2 regions of the Pseudoalteromonas agarivorans genome follow, and region 2 is predicted to be linked to the other one. Evidence: predicted binding sites of a transcription regulator. Region 2 holds the regulator's gene; the other holds the start of a gene.
What was found. The regulator LexA, encoded in region 2, represses DNA repair genes until DNA is damaged. The targets are predictions, from matches to a motif close to TACTGTATNNNNATACAGTA.
Positions count from the first base shown of each region.

Region 1: a site for LexA is predicted at 1,171-1,190, ahead of NQT65_RS00420 (SulA-like leucine-rich domain-containing protein). Genes of this name have one in related genera too.

Region 1 is NZ_JANIGJ010000001.1:83,296-91,459, reverse strand. It holds gene NQT65_RS00430 (NCS2 family permease) at 1-357, opposite strand, end outside; gene NQT65_RS00425 (tetratricopeptide repeat protein) at 475-930, shown strand; gene NQT65_RS00420 (SulA-like leucine-rich domain-containing protein) at 1,214-1,648, shown strand; gene NQT65_RS00415 (YchJ family protein) at 1,691-2,170, shown strand; gene NQT65_RS00410 (DUF6172 family protein) at 2,299-2,601, opposite strand; gene NQT65_RS00405 (VC2046/SO_2500 family protein) at 2,792-3,319, opposite strand; tRNA gene NQT65_RS00400 (tRNA-Tyr) at 3,432-3,516, shown strand; tRNA gene NQT65_RS00395 (tRNA-Tyr) at 3,565-3,649, shown strand; gene NQT65_RS00390 (M48 family metallopeptidase) at 3,713-4,363, opposite strand; gene NQT65_RS00385 (MHYT domain-containing protein) at 4,673-8,005, shown strand; gene NQT65_RS00380 (response regulator) at 8,015-8,164, shown strand, end outside.
Region 2 is NZ_JANIGJ010000012.1:78,692-86,855, forward strand. It holds gene ctaD (cytochrome c oxidase subunit I) at 1-1,168, opposite strand, end outside; gene coxB (cytochrome c oxidase subunit II) at 1,168-2,304, opposite strand; gene lexA (transcriptional repressor LexA) at 2,767-3,384, opposite strand; gene NQT65_RS17800 (PaaI family thioesterase) at 3,562-4,002, shown strand; gene NQT65_RS17805 (hypothetical protein) at 4,013-4,393, opposite strand; gene NQT65_RS17810 (DUF7218 family protein) at 4,625-4,876, shown strand; gene NQT65_RS17815 (hypothetical protein) at 5,020-5,736, shown strand; gene NQT65_RS17820 (VOC family protein) at 5,711-6,061, opposite strand; gene NQT65_RS17825 (endonuclease) at 6,188-6,847, shown strand; gene NQT65_RS17830 (S41 family peptidase) at 6,956-8,164, shown strand, end outside.

The sequences.
Region 1 (8,164 bases), on a different contig from region 2:
GACCTTAAACAAACTTAATATTAAAAATATACAACCAGACATAAATACCGCACCTAATGCAGCTTGCCAGCTATAACCCATGCCCAGTACAACACCGTAAGTAAAAAATGCGTTTAAACCCATGCCCGGCGCAAGTGCTAAAGGGTAATTAGCCCACAATCCCATAATAAAACAGCCAATAGCAGCCGCAATACAGGTAGCAACAAATGCAGCACCTTGATCCATGCCTGCTTCCGCAAGCATTGCAGGGTTTACAAATACAATGTAAACCATAGTAATGAAAGTAGTGATTCCAGCAATGCTTTCGCGTCGCACATTGGAGTTATTTTCGCGGAGTTTAAATAGAGCTTCGAGCATAATAGACTTGTGATAGTAAAAAGTGACGTGATTTTACCATAAAATTAAGTATAAACAGGACATTTTACCTTGCGATATACTAAACTGTTGACGTAGAAACTATAAAAAAGAAAATATATGAATAAGACTCAGCCTAGCGGACAAGACTTAGAGCAGCAATTAAACAATATTTTAGATTTTGTAACACAGCCTACAAGCCACAGCGCTGAAAACAAGAGTGATGTAAGTGAGCAAACAACACTTAACAAAGCACTGTATTATTTAAAGCATAACCAAGCACCGTTGGCAGCTAAGTGGATGCGCCTTGCCGCAATGGCCGGAAATCATCGCGCCCAGTTTTATTTAGGGTTATTTTTTGTCAAAGGCCAAGGCGTACCAAAAAGCGTATTTCACGCAGCAGCATGGCTGAGTTTAGCCAGCAGCCAAGGCTATGAACCGGCAACCGCGGCTTTAGATGATTTAAGAAAATATATCGACACCAAACGTCTTAAAGACGCTCAATGCTATGCAGCCAGTTTGTATGAGCAAATCCACCAAATTCAGTTTACCCACTTAATCCCAAAAAATGACTAACTACTGTATAGCTAACAGCTAAGCACTGTAAAACACACTAAAATAACTGTATAGCCATCCCTTAAGTACTGTGTAGCGCTGCTACACTTTATACAGTACTGCAAACACCCTCAGCTTTCACTTACACGGTTTAAATTATAACTCACTGTTTTTAAAGTGTTATTTTTAATATTAACTATTCAAAACCATTAACTGTATAAAAAATAACAAAAAACGCTTGCACACAACAACTGTATAAACTACTGTATACATGTACTGTATATAAACCCAGTGAGTGAGACCTATGCTACAGCCAATTACCGTAAGAACCGTTAAAAGCTACCAACAACATGATGAAAGTGAGTCGGTAAACTTAATAAAAGTAGAAGATGAAATTTCTGCTACGTTTGAAATGCTAAAAGTGTTGCACCAATACAATAGCTCTAACGCGTGGACCTTACTGATTGCGCCCGACCATGTGCCAAGTAAAGCCTTGCTAGATAGCTGCTCTATAGATACCAGTAAACTGCTTGTAATAAGACAAAAGCATTTAGTAAATTTAGAGTATGTGCTTAATTCAGCACTTCATAATGGTAACTTTGCAGCCATTATTACGTGGACCGATATAGTAAGTGAGCAGCAGCTTGTTAATTTATCGCTTAATTTAAACAAAAGAAGCGCTAAGCTATTTTGCTTTACTAAAAAAACCAGCACTACAGCAATATCACTTACTCAATAAGCTTGGTAAAATACATTTTTAATTTATGTTAATTAGTATTTTATGAGTGTAACCAGTACTAGCGCTTGCTTATGCAACAGTCAGCTTAATTATGGCGACTGTTGCCAGCCTTATCATCTTGATATAAAAACCCCAGCCACACCTGAGCAACTAATGCGTTCGCGCTTTAGTGCTTATGCATTAAAAAATGCATCTTATGTATTTAAAACTTACGCCAAAGAAAAACAAGCACAAAACCCAGTAAATGAAATTGCTGACTTTGCCAATAGCTGCCGCTTTGTAAAATTAGTTGTGCGCGATACGCAGCAAAGTGATGAGCGAGGTTATGTTGCCTTTAACGCGTATTATTTTTACCAAAACTTATATTGTGAATTGGATGAGAAATCAGACTTTATAAAAGAGGACGGTGAATGGCGTTATTTAGAGGGTATTATTAATCCGGTCACCGATATAAAAGTTGCCAGAAACGACCCCTGCCCATGTGCAAGCGGTAAAAAATATAAAAAGTGTCACAGTGTATAAAATAAACTAAACACTTAGCATAAAATAGCTTTTTATTTAAGCGCTACTCTATACCACTAAACATGTTAATAACTGCCATAAACAAAAAATGGACCATCTAGGTCCATTTTCTACAATATTGCTATTGGTTATTCATCATCATCTAGATCGAACGATTCACGCTGCGCAGGTCTAGCTAAAATCTCAACATAGAATGAAGTAAGCGCCTGCTTTTCGATTTCGCTGATCTTGTTGTTAATTTCAGCTACGTGAACGACTTCGGCATCATCGGCACTTGTGCCAAACTTACAGTCAAACGCCCAGTAATCAGCTTCAACAGGTAGCGTTTTATTGCGCTCTCTTTTCAAATATTTTTTCACTTCATGCTTTGCAGCATCAACCATACGAGGGTATTTGATTTTCTCATGATTTAGCGTGAATGTTTTCTTCATTACGTTCCTAATTACCTTGATTTAATGATAATGGCACTCAAGTCATACCATTTGCAGCCATTATAGCAATTGCATTTAATTTGTGGATGCTTTTTTTAAACAAAAAAAGAATTGTTCTATTTTATTGCATAACCGGTTATTAAATATAAGGTGTTTTAGGCTTTTAAAACGCACAAGTGTTAAATTATTTTTATGCGTTAGCAACAAGCAATGGCTTATGTATAGCCTCATTAGTTAAATCGTCATAAAATGCTGCGGCGTCCATTTGTGGACTTGCAAGCGCCGTGTGCGTGTCATTTAAGCGCCTGCGTACTGATAGTTCACAATTATCGATTACTGTTAAAGGAATATGAAACTTGTCATCTCTAATCGCTAGTGGCTCAGGGTTTAAGCAGTGGCTTAATTTTATTGCTTTCATGCCTGCTTGCTCGCCTTGTTGAACAATCACCGACGCGTGCTCTTGCCCTATGGTCATATCAAATTTTTCGGGAGCTAATAATTGCTTTGGTCCAGCACCAAAGCGCTCCCTTAACTGTTCTTCGTCTACATAAGCACTATGCGTTTCACTCGTTGGCAAGTGAAATTGACTAAAATCCAGCGCATCGTGCGATAGCATCGCTAATAAAAGTGAAAATTCGCCTCTGCGATTTTCATGCACACTTTTATTTAGCCTGGTCTTTAGTTGACTCTCTGTGATTAACAAATCATCGATTTGCATAGTCTTTAGCCGATTATGATAACTGATAGATATTTATCGGCTTTATTTCAAATTTCTTTAGCTTTTTTCTTTACTTAAATACGCAGTTTGCTATTATCAGCGCCGTTGCATTGGAGGGGTTCCCGAGCGGCCAAAGGGATCAGACTGTAAATCTGACGGCTCAGCCTTCGCTGGTTCGAATCCAGCTCCCTCCACCACTTTTCTTACCGCTAAGTTAAGTGGGGCCAAATGTAACAAAATAGTGTGGAGGGGTTCCCGAGCGGCCAAAGGGATCAGACTGTAAATCTGACGGCTCAGCCTTCGCTGGTTCGAATCCAGCTCCCTCCACCACTTCTTATCTTCAGTATCCTTTTCTATACCTTTTTCATTACTATTTAAAACTTCATTTTTAGACTAATTATCAAATACCCACTGTAATGTTGCCCCGTGGTTTTTAAGCCATGCTGATGCAGATTTATAATCGGGATAAAAATTAGCTACGCGCTTCCAAAAAGCGCTGCTGTGGTTCAAATACTTTAAATGAGCCAATTCGTGCACAATAACATAATCAATTATATGATGAGGCGCCCCAACAAGGTTAAGGCTAAAGGTTAGCTCTCGCCGAGAATTACAACTCCCCCACTTACGTTTATAACTTCCAATCGTCAATTTAGTCGGTAATGCTTCTGACATCTGTTGGCAATAATAAGCTAAACGCATTTCAACGTAGTTTGTTAGCGTTTCTTCAAGGGCAAGGCAAAGTAACTGCTTGCGTTTTTCAGGCTGTTTTTTTACTCGATTAGAAGTGTAAATAGTAAATACGCTATCGGATTGCTGAACATGCGAGCGTGTCCCTTTTGCAAAAGTAATGGTATATGGCTTAGCAAAAATCATTATTTGCTGGTTTTTAAACGGGTGTTGTTGAGTATCAATGGCATTAAGTTGTTTATGTAATTGCGCAGTTACCCACTCTTTTTTACTAAACAGCCATTGTTCTATTTGTAGTTTTGGCACGTGTGTAGGCGCATAAACAGTAACTAATTTTTGGCTAACTTTTATTGCCACTGTTTTACGCCTTGCACTGCGTTTTAGCTGATACTCAAACAAGGTGTATGCTCTAAATATAAATAAAAGCGTATTATAAAGCCTTATTTAATCAATGCAGTTATTTAGCGATAAATAAATGGGCTCAGTGTTTATTATTATTTTTATTTACGCAAAATCACGTCTTATTAATAAAGCACGCTACGCATGTTAATATTTTAATGCTAAAAAGTAACCTCACTGATTTATAATATAAATTATTAGATTAACAGTTTATTTATATATTAAATCTATTAAACTAGTTCAATAAAGATACTAATTTGAGCCACTATGCTGTCTGCATTTTTTATAACCGACCACGATCCGAGCCTCATTATCAACGGTGCATATAACCCTATACTGGTTAGTTTATCGGTCATTACCGCTATTTTTGCTGCCTTTTTTACGCTTTGGTTAGTTGATGTAGCTAAGCAAACAAAGTTCGAAAACTATAAACGCTTAGCTAATGTAACCGGTGCCACTGTTTTATCGGCCGGTATTTGGAGCATGCATTTTATAGGTATGTTGGCCTTTTCGCTATGCACAAACATTAGCTATGATCCACTCATTACCATGTTGTCTTTTTTACCGGCGTTTATTGCATGTCAGTACGCTTTTTCGATTTTAGTAAAATCGCAAGGGTCATATAAAAACCTTATTATTTGCTCTATTTTACTAGGCTCAGGCATTGGTACAATGCACTACAGCGGCATGGCAGCAATGGAGCTGGCCCCGTTACTACGTTACGATGCAATCATGTTTGCTTTATCAATTGTGGTCGCTGTTGGTTTATCGTTTATAGCACTTTTTACGCGTTATCATTTAACGCGTTTGCTACCTAATTTATCACAACTGCAAGCGCGCGCTATTACCGCTGTTATTTTAGGCTCAGCGGTGGCAGGTATGCACTATATGGGTATGGCCGCTACCCGCTTTGTTGCAACCACACCGCTTTTACCCGATTATCAAGAGTCAACCACTGAACTTGCTTTTGTGGCTATTGCCGTAGCTACCGCGACTGTTGCTATGACCTGTGTTATTGCAGTTATAAATGGCATGGTTAGATACCGCTTACTGCTTGAGGAAAAATCGGCGGATGAATCTCGACTAAATGCTATTTTAGGCACTGCTATTGATGGCATTGTGACTATAGATCACACCGGCATTATTTTGAGCTTTAACGAAGCTGCCAGCAAAATTTTTGGTTGGCGAGAAAATGAAGTCCAAGGTCATAATGTAAAAATGCTGATGGCCGATGAAATCGCTCGCCACCATGATGGCTATTTGTCTCACGCCAAAAATGTAGATCTAGGTAAAGTAATTGGTATAAATAGGGATGTGTCTGCCAAACACAAAGATGGCCACCTTTTTCCTATTCGCTTAGGTATAGGGGAAGTTAATCAGCCCGGCCATATGCCGTTATATGTTGGCTTTATCACCGATTTAACCGAACAACGCGCTATGCAGCAAAGCCTTATTGAAAAAGAGCAAAAGTACCGCTCTTTAATGGATAATATGCCTGGCGCTGCTTTTCGCTGTAAGTACGACGAAAACTGGAGCATGTTATTTATCAGCCCAACAGTGGCTGAACTAACAGGGTACACGCCAGAAGAGTTCACAGAAAGCTGCATAGAACTTAACGACCTTATTTTGAAAACAGATCAGCCAACGGTAAACGAAGCCGTAGCGCAAGCCATGACCTCAAGTTTAAAGTACTCGGTAGAGTATCGTATTCGCCACCGTAACGGCAAAGTTGCCTGGGTATTAGACAAAGGCAGTATTACCCTTGATAAAGATAATAACCCGCAATGGATAGATGGGGTATTGGTTGATATTACCGAGCAAAAAGAATACGAAGACAAACTTGAGCAGGCAAAATTGCAAGCTGAAGAAGCAGCGCACGCTAAGCAATCTTTTATGGCTAATATGAGCCATGAGATCCGCACGCCGATGAATTCTATTATCGGTTTTAGCGACCTACTGATGGACACTCCGCTAAACCAAGAACAGCAAAAACACTTGGTTACAGTTAATAATGCGGCGCGTTCATTATTAAGGTTACTTAACGAAGTGCTTGATACCGCAAAACTTGAGCGCGGAAAGCTAACTATTGAACCCGTTCACTTTAGTTTAAAACAAGTACTCGATAGTATTATTTCGACATTTTGGCTTGAAGCAAAAAAGAAAGACTTGCGTTTAAAGTTGAATATTAAAGACTCTGTTGCCACAACTTACTATGGCGACCCAGATAGGTTAAGGCAAATTTTAACTAACCTCATCGGTAACGCCATTAAATTTACCGAACAAGGTTCGGTTGAGCTCACTGTAAGTACTACGCAAACTGATCAGCTCTTTTTTGAAGTGCAAGATACCGGCATAGGTATTGCCAAAGACCGTGTTAAAGCTATATTTCAGCCGTTTGTTCAGGCCGATGGCACCACTACTCGTCGCTTTGGCGGTACAGGCCTTGGAACAACCATTAGTAAACAATTAGTAGAGCTGATGGGCGGCACTATAAACCTAGTCAGTGAAGAAAACAAAGGTAGCTGCTTTTACTTCTCTTTACCGCTTAAACAAGGCGATTCAGAAAAAATAGACCATTTCGATGGCCTGCACACTCAATTACCATCGCTAAGGGTACTTGTGGTGGATGATATTGAGCAAAACACCGAGCTGCTTTCGTTATTACTTTCTAAAGATCAACATTTGGTAAGCAAAGCAAGCAACGGTTTAGAGGCTATTGCAATATTCGAGAAGCAAGATTTTGATGTCATCTTAATGGATATTCATATGCCTGAGTGTGATGGCATAGAAGCAACCACAAAAATTAGAGCCATAGAAAAGCAAAGGCAGCTTAAATTTACCCCCATTATTGCGCTAACGGCAAGCGTTCTACAGCAAGATAAACTCACAGCTAAACGTGCCGGCATGAACGGCTTTGCTAATAAGCCGATAGATATAAATCAGCTTAACCAAGAAATTGCCCAGGTGCTTGGCTTAGGTATTGCTAAAGATATGGTTATTAGCCAATCAGACCCTGAGGCTAAACACATCGACTTTGAAAAAGGTGTGATGCTTTGGGGCAATAAATGCAAACAGTTAACCGAAATTGCCAAATTTATAAATGACAGCAATAAACGATTTGATATTTTATTTAACAGTAAGTTATCTGAGATTAAAGACGCCAATAGCCTGATACATACCCTTAAAGGGGTCGCCGGTAATTTAGGCCTAACAACATTAATGACTTTATTAGCCAATTTAGAGCGTGAGCAAACTTCTGAGCAATCTAAAGCGTTAGTAACACAAATAAAAGACGAGTTAGAGACAATAACGCAATTAATATCAGGCGATGAGTGCGCACAAATCACGCCTGCTGAGAGTGAAAATACTGAGCAAAAAAGCACGCTAAACGCGGCTGAATTAAAGTCACTGTGTGAAACGCTACACCATGAAGCGCAAAGCGCCGAGCTCAACGATGATTTGCTTGCGCAGCTTGAAAATAACGCCCCTGCACACTTACAAACTCAAATAAATGAGGTTGTAAACGCATTTGATGAATTTGACTTTGATCAGGCGCAACACGTGCTAGACGGTCTAATTAAAGAGTTTACCCAAGAATGAGAATATTGAATGGATTTTAGCAACGACAAACCACGTATATTAATCGTTGACGATGAACCTGCTAACTTAAAAGTCATGCGAGAAGTATTAGGTAATCAATACCGTATGTCTTTTGCTAAATCGGGCGCTGCAGCACTTGCGCTACTTGAAAAAGAACAG
Region 2 (8,164 bases):
CAAAGTAAGTATCGTGATACTGAAAATCAGCAGGGGTTATAGCCAACATCAGCCCCGAAAAGCCCCCTAAGGTAAACAGCACAATAAAGGCAATACTAAATAGCATGGGCACTTCAAAACTTATTGACCCTCGCCACATAGTGGCCACCCAGTTAAATACTTTTACCCCTGTAGGCACCGATATCAGCATGGTCGCGTACATAAAAAATAGCTCGCCAGCAACCGGCATACCGGTCGTAAACATATGATGCGCCCACACTATAAAACTCAGTAATGCAATAGAGGAGGTTGCGTAAACCATTGAGGCATAACCAAATAGTTTTTTACGTGAGAATGTAGGCACTATGGTCGAAATAATACCAAAGGCGGGTAAAATCATGATGTACACTTCGGGATGGCCAAAAAACCAAAATATGTGCTGAAACATCACCGGATCGCCGCCGCCTGCCGCATCAAAAAAGCTGGTTCCAAAGTATTTATCGGTGAGCACCATAGTGACCGCTCCGGCCAGTACGGGCATAACAGCAATTAATAAAAATGCGGTTATTAGCCATGTCCATACAAATAATGGTAGCTTCATCCATGTCATGCCTGGGGCACGTAAATTAACAATGGTCACAATTACATTTATTGCGCCCATAATTGAGCTAATCCCCATAATGTGCACTGCAAACACAAACATTGCGGTGTTGTCGTTACTGTACGTTGTTGAAAGCGGCGCATAGAACGTCCAGCCAAATGCGGGGCCGCCTCCAGGCATTAATAACGATGCCAATAAAATTAAAAAAGCGAAGGGTAAAATCCAAAAGCTCCAGTTGTTCATTCTGGGCAGTGCCATATCTGGCGCGCCAATCATGAGCGGTACCATCCAGTTAGCAAGTCCCGTAAAGGCTGGCATTACAGCACCAAACACCATAATTAAACCGTGTACTGTGGTCATTTGGTTAAAAAAGTGTGGGTCTACCAATTGTAATCCTGGCTGAAATAACTCAGCCCGAATAACCATGGCCATTGCACCGCCAATTAAAAACATAGTCAGCGAAAAAATTAAGTACATGCTGCCAATATCTTTATGGTTTGTTGTGTATAACCAACGTTTAAAACCTTTGGCTGGGTGATGGCCGTGGTGAGCATCATTGGCGTTAGGTTGTTCTACTATGCTACTCATTAGTTCGCCTCCGCATCAAGTGCTGCCTGAATTTCACTAGGTTGGATGACATCACCCGTTTCATTACCCCACGCATTACGTTTATAGGTAATTACCGCTGCAAGTTGTTTAATTGAGAGCTGCTTTGCAAATGCCTGCATTGCAGTTCCTGGTCGGCCATGAATCACTACATCAATGTGATCTTTTATATCACCCAAAACAATGGGGCTGCCTTTTAGCGCAGGAAATACGCCCGGTAACCCCATACCTGTAGGTTGATGACACGCAGCGCAACTTGCCATATACACTTGCTCACCTAGTGTCATTAGCTCTTCTTTAGGAATTGTTTTATCAAGCAATGCCGCATCAGCAAGTGCGGCTTTTTGCTTAGCTTGCTTAGCATCTGCAAGCCATGCGTTAAAGTCCTCTTGCGATTTAGCTTCAACCACCACGGGCATAAAACCATGATCTTTACCGCACAGCTCTGCACACTGTCCCCGGTAAATACCTTCTTCGTTAATGTTGGTCCACGTTTCGTTGATAAACCCCGGATTGGCATCTTTTTTAACGGCAAAATCGGGTACCCACCAAGAGTGAATAACATCATCAGAGGTCATTAAAAAACGCACCTTTTGATTAATTGGCAGTACTAAAGGTTTATCAACCTCAAGTAAATAATTAGGGTTTTTATTAGCAAGGTTGGCTATTTCGTCTTGAGGGGTAGATAAAATAGAGTAAAACTCTACGTCTTCGCCCATATATTCATAATGCCACTTCCACTGTGACCCTGTAATTTTAATGGTTAAGTCGGCCTTACTGGCATCTTCCATCGCAATGAGGGTTTTAGTGGCAGGGATTGCCATGGCAATTAAAATAACAAACGGAATGGCAGTCCAAAGAATTTCTACTTTGGTACTTTCATGAAATTGGGCAGGAACTGCCCCTTTAGATTTACGGTGATGAATCAGTGCCCAAAACATTATTGCGAACACTATCACCCCAATCACACAACATATTAAAAATATGGTCATGTGTAGCTGATATACATTATTACTTATATCGGTTACGCCCTTGCGCATATTGTATTGGCTATTAGCCAGCACTTGCTGCGGGAACATAATCAACACAAGCCACAAGGTAGAGGTCAGTTTACCCATGTGACGGCTCCTTTGATGCTATTGCGAATGCAAAGCGAAGAGGCATACGGCTTAAACGCCAATTCGTTATTTTTATTTTTTAACCAATCTTATTTTTAATTGGTATCGCTAGGACAACAAAAGGTTTGTGTATATTGTGTGTTCTCATAACTAAAAAGCTGTGAGTTATTGTTAGTCCAGCACATTAATGATTAGCTAAAAAACGTACAACAAGCAAGTTTTAGTATAAAAAACAATCAAGTGATATTTTAAAATTGACTAAATGACGGCGTATTAAATTGTTATTTAACAGCCAAGATACGAGCAAAATTAAGGGATGTAACACGCTTAGGAAGATAAAAGTATGAGTGAAAAAAAGTTTACAGCCTAAATAATTTTAGGGCGCTTTGAGGTGGGGGAAGGTTTGTTTTTAAAACAAAAATGCACACTAAAAAGTGCGCATTTATAGATATTACTTAAAAATTACATCCAGTCGGCATTTCTTATTACGCCAACGGCTAACCCTTCAATATTAAAAGATTCGTTTTCAAGGTCTACCTCTATAGGCGTAAACTCTTCGTTTTCGGCGTGTAATAATACTTTTCGGCCTGCTTTTTCTAGGCGTTTTACGGTTACGTCTTCATCTACTCGTGCAACCACAACTTGGCCGTTTTCTGCTGTTTGAGTACGGTGTACGGCAAGTAAGTCACCATCCATAATACCTATATCTTTCATACTCATGCCGTTAACACGCAGTAAAAAGTCGGCGGCTGGTTTAAACATAAGTGGGTCTATTTTACAGTGACTCTCAACATGCTCTTGCGCCAAAATAGGCGAACCCGCTGCAACTCTACCTATTAATGGCAGACCCAGTTGCTCAGGCTCCTCTTCTTCAACCAATTGAATACCACGGCTTGCGCCTGGTTTCATTTTAATAACACCTTTTTTGGCAAGCGCTTTTAAGTGCTCTTCTGCGGCATTGGCACTTTTAAAACCGAGTGTTTGCGCAATTTCGGCACGTGTAGGAGGCATACCAGTGTCTTTAATAAAAACTTTTATTAGTTCGAGTATTTGAGCTTGGCGTTTAGTTAATGGTCGCATACAACTGGTTTTCCATACAGTACATTTAACTGTGAGTATATACAGTTAAATAAAAATCGCAAATTTAAATTGTGCTTTAAAATAGCTAAATACACCGCACCTGGATAAATTTTAGGTAATTACAGACGTTCAGTATTTAAAATGCTATAAATTTGCTTTCAATATAAAGGAGTAATTATGAGTATTTGGCATCAACCCATCACATTAGAGCTTTGCAAACAGTTAGATGAGGGAATAAACGGCCAAGGCACGCTAATGAAAACCATGGGCATAGAAATAACCGAAATAGGAGATGATTACCTAGTGGCTACCATGCCCGCAATTCCTGAGCATCATAATCCTATTGGTATGGTACACGGTGGCGCAAATGTGGTACTTGCCGAAACCGTAGCAAGCTACGCCGCTAACTTTGTAGTGGACTTTACAAAATTTTATTGTGTTGGACAGGAAATTAGCGCCAGCCACTTAAAGGCCTCTCGAAATGGCACTTTAACCGCCGTTACTCGTGCATTTCATATTGGTAAGCGCAGTTCTGTATGGGAAATAAAAATAACCAATAGCCGCGGCGAGCTTTGCTGCGTATCAAAAATGACCGCAGCGGTTGTCGAGCGCAAATAGTTAACTATGGCTACTTTTCGATAGGGTAAATCGTTATTTCCATACCAGCGCCAATTGCAGATATACGTAGCAGTGTATCTGCATGTAGAGCTTGGTTAAAACACTTAGGTGACGTGCCCGACTCAAAGCCTATATCAAACGTTCTGCGCGAACAGCTTAGCCACTGCTTAAGCGCATTACGTGAACACGACTCTATTAATTCACATAAGTGGTTGATTGCTTTGTCTGGCGTGGTTATATCACCTGAGGCTTCAATACGCGCCAATTGACGATATTCGTCTTTGTCATAATGCAAAACCATCGCGTTTTTCTTTAAGTCTGCCACTAGGGCGCTAATATCTTGTTTAGACTCAAGCTCTAGATCTACATTTAAAAATTGAATTTCCGACATTGTCTGCTTTTTACCCTCTTATAGTTTCATCGCAAACTTTAACGCAGTTTTACTTTTATACCAAATCAACTAAGCGCTAAACATGGCTTTATTCATAGAAAATACCTGTTTAAACGCCATTGGCACCTAATTTGCCTTATAAAACGGGTTAGGCTAGTTACGCTTAATTTTACCGTTTATGTATGAAAGTTATACACACACTGTGTAATTAAACGCTTCAGGAGGACAATTATGGTAGATCATGGCCCGCAAATTAAAAACGACGATCAGTACGATGCGCTTCGAGATGAAGGCATGAGCAAACAAAAAGCCGCGCGCATTGCTAATAGCAATACTCATAAAACCGCTGTTAAAGGCGGCAAAGCCTCAAAGTATGAGCAGCGCACTAAAAAGCAGCTGTACAATAAAGCTAAAGAGCTCGGCATTAGCGGCCGCTCAAAAATGAGCAAACAAGGGCTAATAAATGCCTTACGTGAGCATTAAACACAGCCTCACTGATTTTTTACCGCTCCTTTTTATTATTTTTATAAAGTTAGAGTAAGCTTATGAATAACTGCGACAAAATGCCGCAGTAAAAGCATGGGTTGTTGTAAAACACTAACGCTAAAAATAATAAGAAACACAAAATGAAAAAACAACTATTTAAGCGCGCTCGAAAACTACATAAGTGGCTAGGCTATTTACTTGCCTTACAAATTTTAGCTTGGCTTTTAGGCGGCTTAGTAATGAGCGCGATACCACTTGAATACGTACACGGTAAGCACCTTGCTAAGCGCACACTTACAAACCCATTTACTCAAGCAGACTACCCCACATCACTCGATAATATTACTGCCCAAGTGCCTAACCCCACGCAAATAGTGTTTGAGCACTTTTTAACGACCCCGCTTATTACTGTTATTAATACTGAGGAGCAGCAAAGCTTTAATGGTTTAACGGGGCGCCCTTTTCAGCCACCGACTAAAATACAAATTACCGCTAATGCACAAGCGCATTTACTCATCGACGCTAAGGCAATTAGCACTACACTTTTAAAACAAGGCACTCGAGAGGTGGGATACAAAAAAAATGTGTGGCAAGTACAATTTAACGACACCTTTAATACTACGCTGTATTTAAATGCAATTAACGGCAAAGTTATCAGCGTTCGCAGCACACTATGGCGCATATTCGACTTTTTTTGGATGCTACACATAATGGATTACGACGAGCGAGAAGATTTTAACAACCCGCTCCTCATCAGTTTTGCAGCCACCAGCCTACTATTTTGTTTATGCGGTATTATTTTATTAATACAAAACGTTAGGCTAAAAAAACTTACACGTGTTGGTCAATCAAAATAGGGTTGCCGTCTGGGTCGGTAATAATAAAGCTTTTATCACCCACAGGTTCAACCTGGATATGAGCGTTTTGAAAATATTCGCTAAGCGTATCAACATCCTTAAACTCTGTAACGGTTTGTGCGTTTTGATCCCAGCCAGGATTGAAGGTCAGCATGTTTTTATCAAACATACCCGAGAACAAACCAATTAAATGTTCACCGTTTTTCATCACTAGCCAATTTTGCTCTATCTCACCTGCAAACTCGCTAAAGCCCAGCTTTTCGTAAAACGCTTTTGAGGCTCTAATATCTTTAACCGTTAAACTTATTGAAAAAGCACCTAGCATAGTCATCTCCTCGCTATTTTTTATATCAGTATAGAGTGTACTAAGCATTGCGGATTAAAATTTGTTCAGGCTTTATCTTTTAGCAGCAAAACTTTAGACTAGCGCCTCCTGTAGTTCACGTATGTGATGGATATGCTTAAATTTATTTTGGCCTTTGTGGCTTGTTGTATTTGTTTTTCTGCATCGAGTGAAGAATTTACCCGCTTTTCAACGGCTAAAAGGCACTTAATTAAAACCCTACCCGAAAACGCCAAAAGCCTTTACTGCGGCTGCGACATTAAAAAACAAGGTAAAAAGCTAATCCCCGACCCTAGCAACTGTGGTTATATTCCGCGTAATACGTTAACTTCCTCTGGCAAGGTTAATGTACGTGCACTGCGTATAGAGTGGGAGCATATAGTGCCGGCGTGGGAATTTGGACACCAGCTACAATGCTGGCAAAACGGTGGTCGTAAAAACTGTCGCAAGGTCAGTGCTAAATTTAGAAAAATGGAAGCCGATATAAACAATTTAGCCCCTGCTATTGGCGAAATTAACGCAGATCGCTCTAACTATCGCTTTGGTATGCTTAGCGAAAACGCCACCCAATATGGCCGCTGCCAAGTAAAGGTTAACTTTAAACAACGCGTTGTAGAGCCTCCTTTTTATGCCCGTAAGCGCATTGCCGACACCTACGCCTATATGCAAAAAACATACGGCTTAAAAATATCAGCTAAACAACAAAAGCTATTTGATGCCTGGCAAAAACAAGCATTTGCAGATAAAAGCAGCGCAAGTAAGTTGTAGCACACCTAAGTGTATACACTCATTTACATAATTTAGGGGCTAATACGTTGAATAAATGAGCGGGTGTTGTAGTATTTTAAACAACTTATTTACAAAAAGTAGTTTTGTATGTTTAAAAATAATAAAGCAACACTCGCTATTATTGCTGCACTTTCAAGCCTAACGCTTGTGGGCTGTGGCGGTGGTAGCAGCATGAATGAAACGCCCGACCCAGTCATCACACCTCCTGCAAGTACAGCCCCAACATGGACGGCAGGTGTATTTGAGCCATCGGACGAGTTAAAAAACTTTTGCGAAAACCCACGCACAGGTAACGATCCGTTTAATAATAATGCGCCTTACCCTGACCAAGCCGGTTCGGCCCTTTACGAAAAGCTTTGGCTTCGCTCGTGGAGCGACGAAACCTACCTTTGGTATGATGAAATAGCTGATAACGACCCTGAAAACTTTGCTACAGTGGCGGATTATTTTGCCCAACTAAAAACCGAAGAACTAACCGATTCTGGTGATAAAAAAGATAATTTTCATTTTTCAGAGCCTTCTGAGGACTACTTTCAAGAAGCGCAATCAGGGGTAACCTCAGGCTATGGTATAAATTGGGCATTTATTGGCGACCCAGCTGATAGAATTTTACGTGTTGCCTACCTAGAAGACGACTCACCAGCAAGCCAAATTGGTTTTCAACGTGGCGATACCGTACTTGAAGTTGATGGCGTAAGCATTAATACCAGCACACAAGCAGGCGTAGATACCTTAAACGAAGGCTTATTTAGCCCTACTAATGGCGACTCGCACACCATCGTTGTGCGCAGTAACGATGGCGCTGAAAAAACCTTTAACGTAACTGCCGACAACATAGAGCAAACGCCTGTTCAAAACGTAAAAACCATTACCACTGCAAATGGCACTAGCGTAGGGTACATGCAGTTTAATAGCCATATAGGTATTGCCCAAGAAGGCTTAATTGCTGCCGTTAATAAATTTAAAACCGATAACGTGGAAGAGCTTGTTATCGACTTTAGATATAACGGAGGCGGTTTATTAGCGCTTTCTTCGCAGCTGGCTTACATGGTGGCGGGCAGCGCCAACATTCAAAACCGTATTTATTACCAAACTCAGCAAAACGATAAACAACCGGTAGAGTCGCCTTTTCCGTTCATAGATGAAGAAATTGATTACTCAACTTTTTTTAGCACTGGCGAAAGCCTCCCCGATTTAAACCTATCTAAGGTGTATGTGCTTAGTACATCGGGTACGTGTTCAGCCTCAGAAGCCTTTATTAATGGCTTAAAAGGCATTGACGCCGAGGTAGTGCTC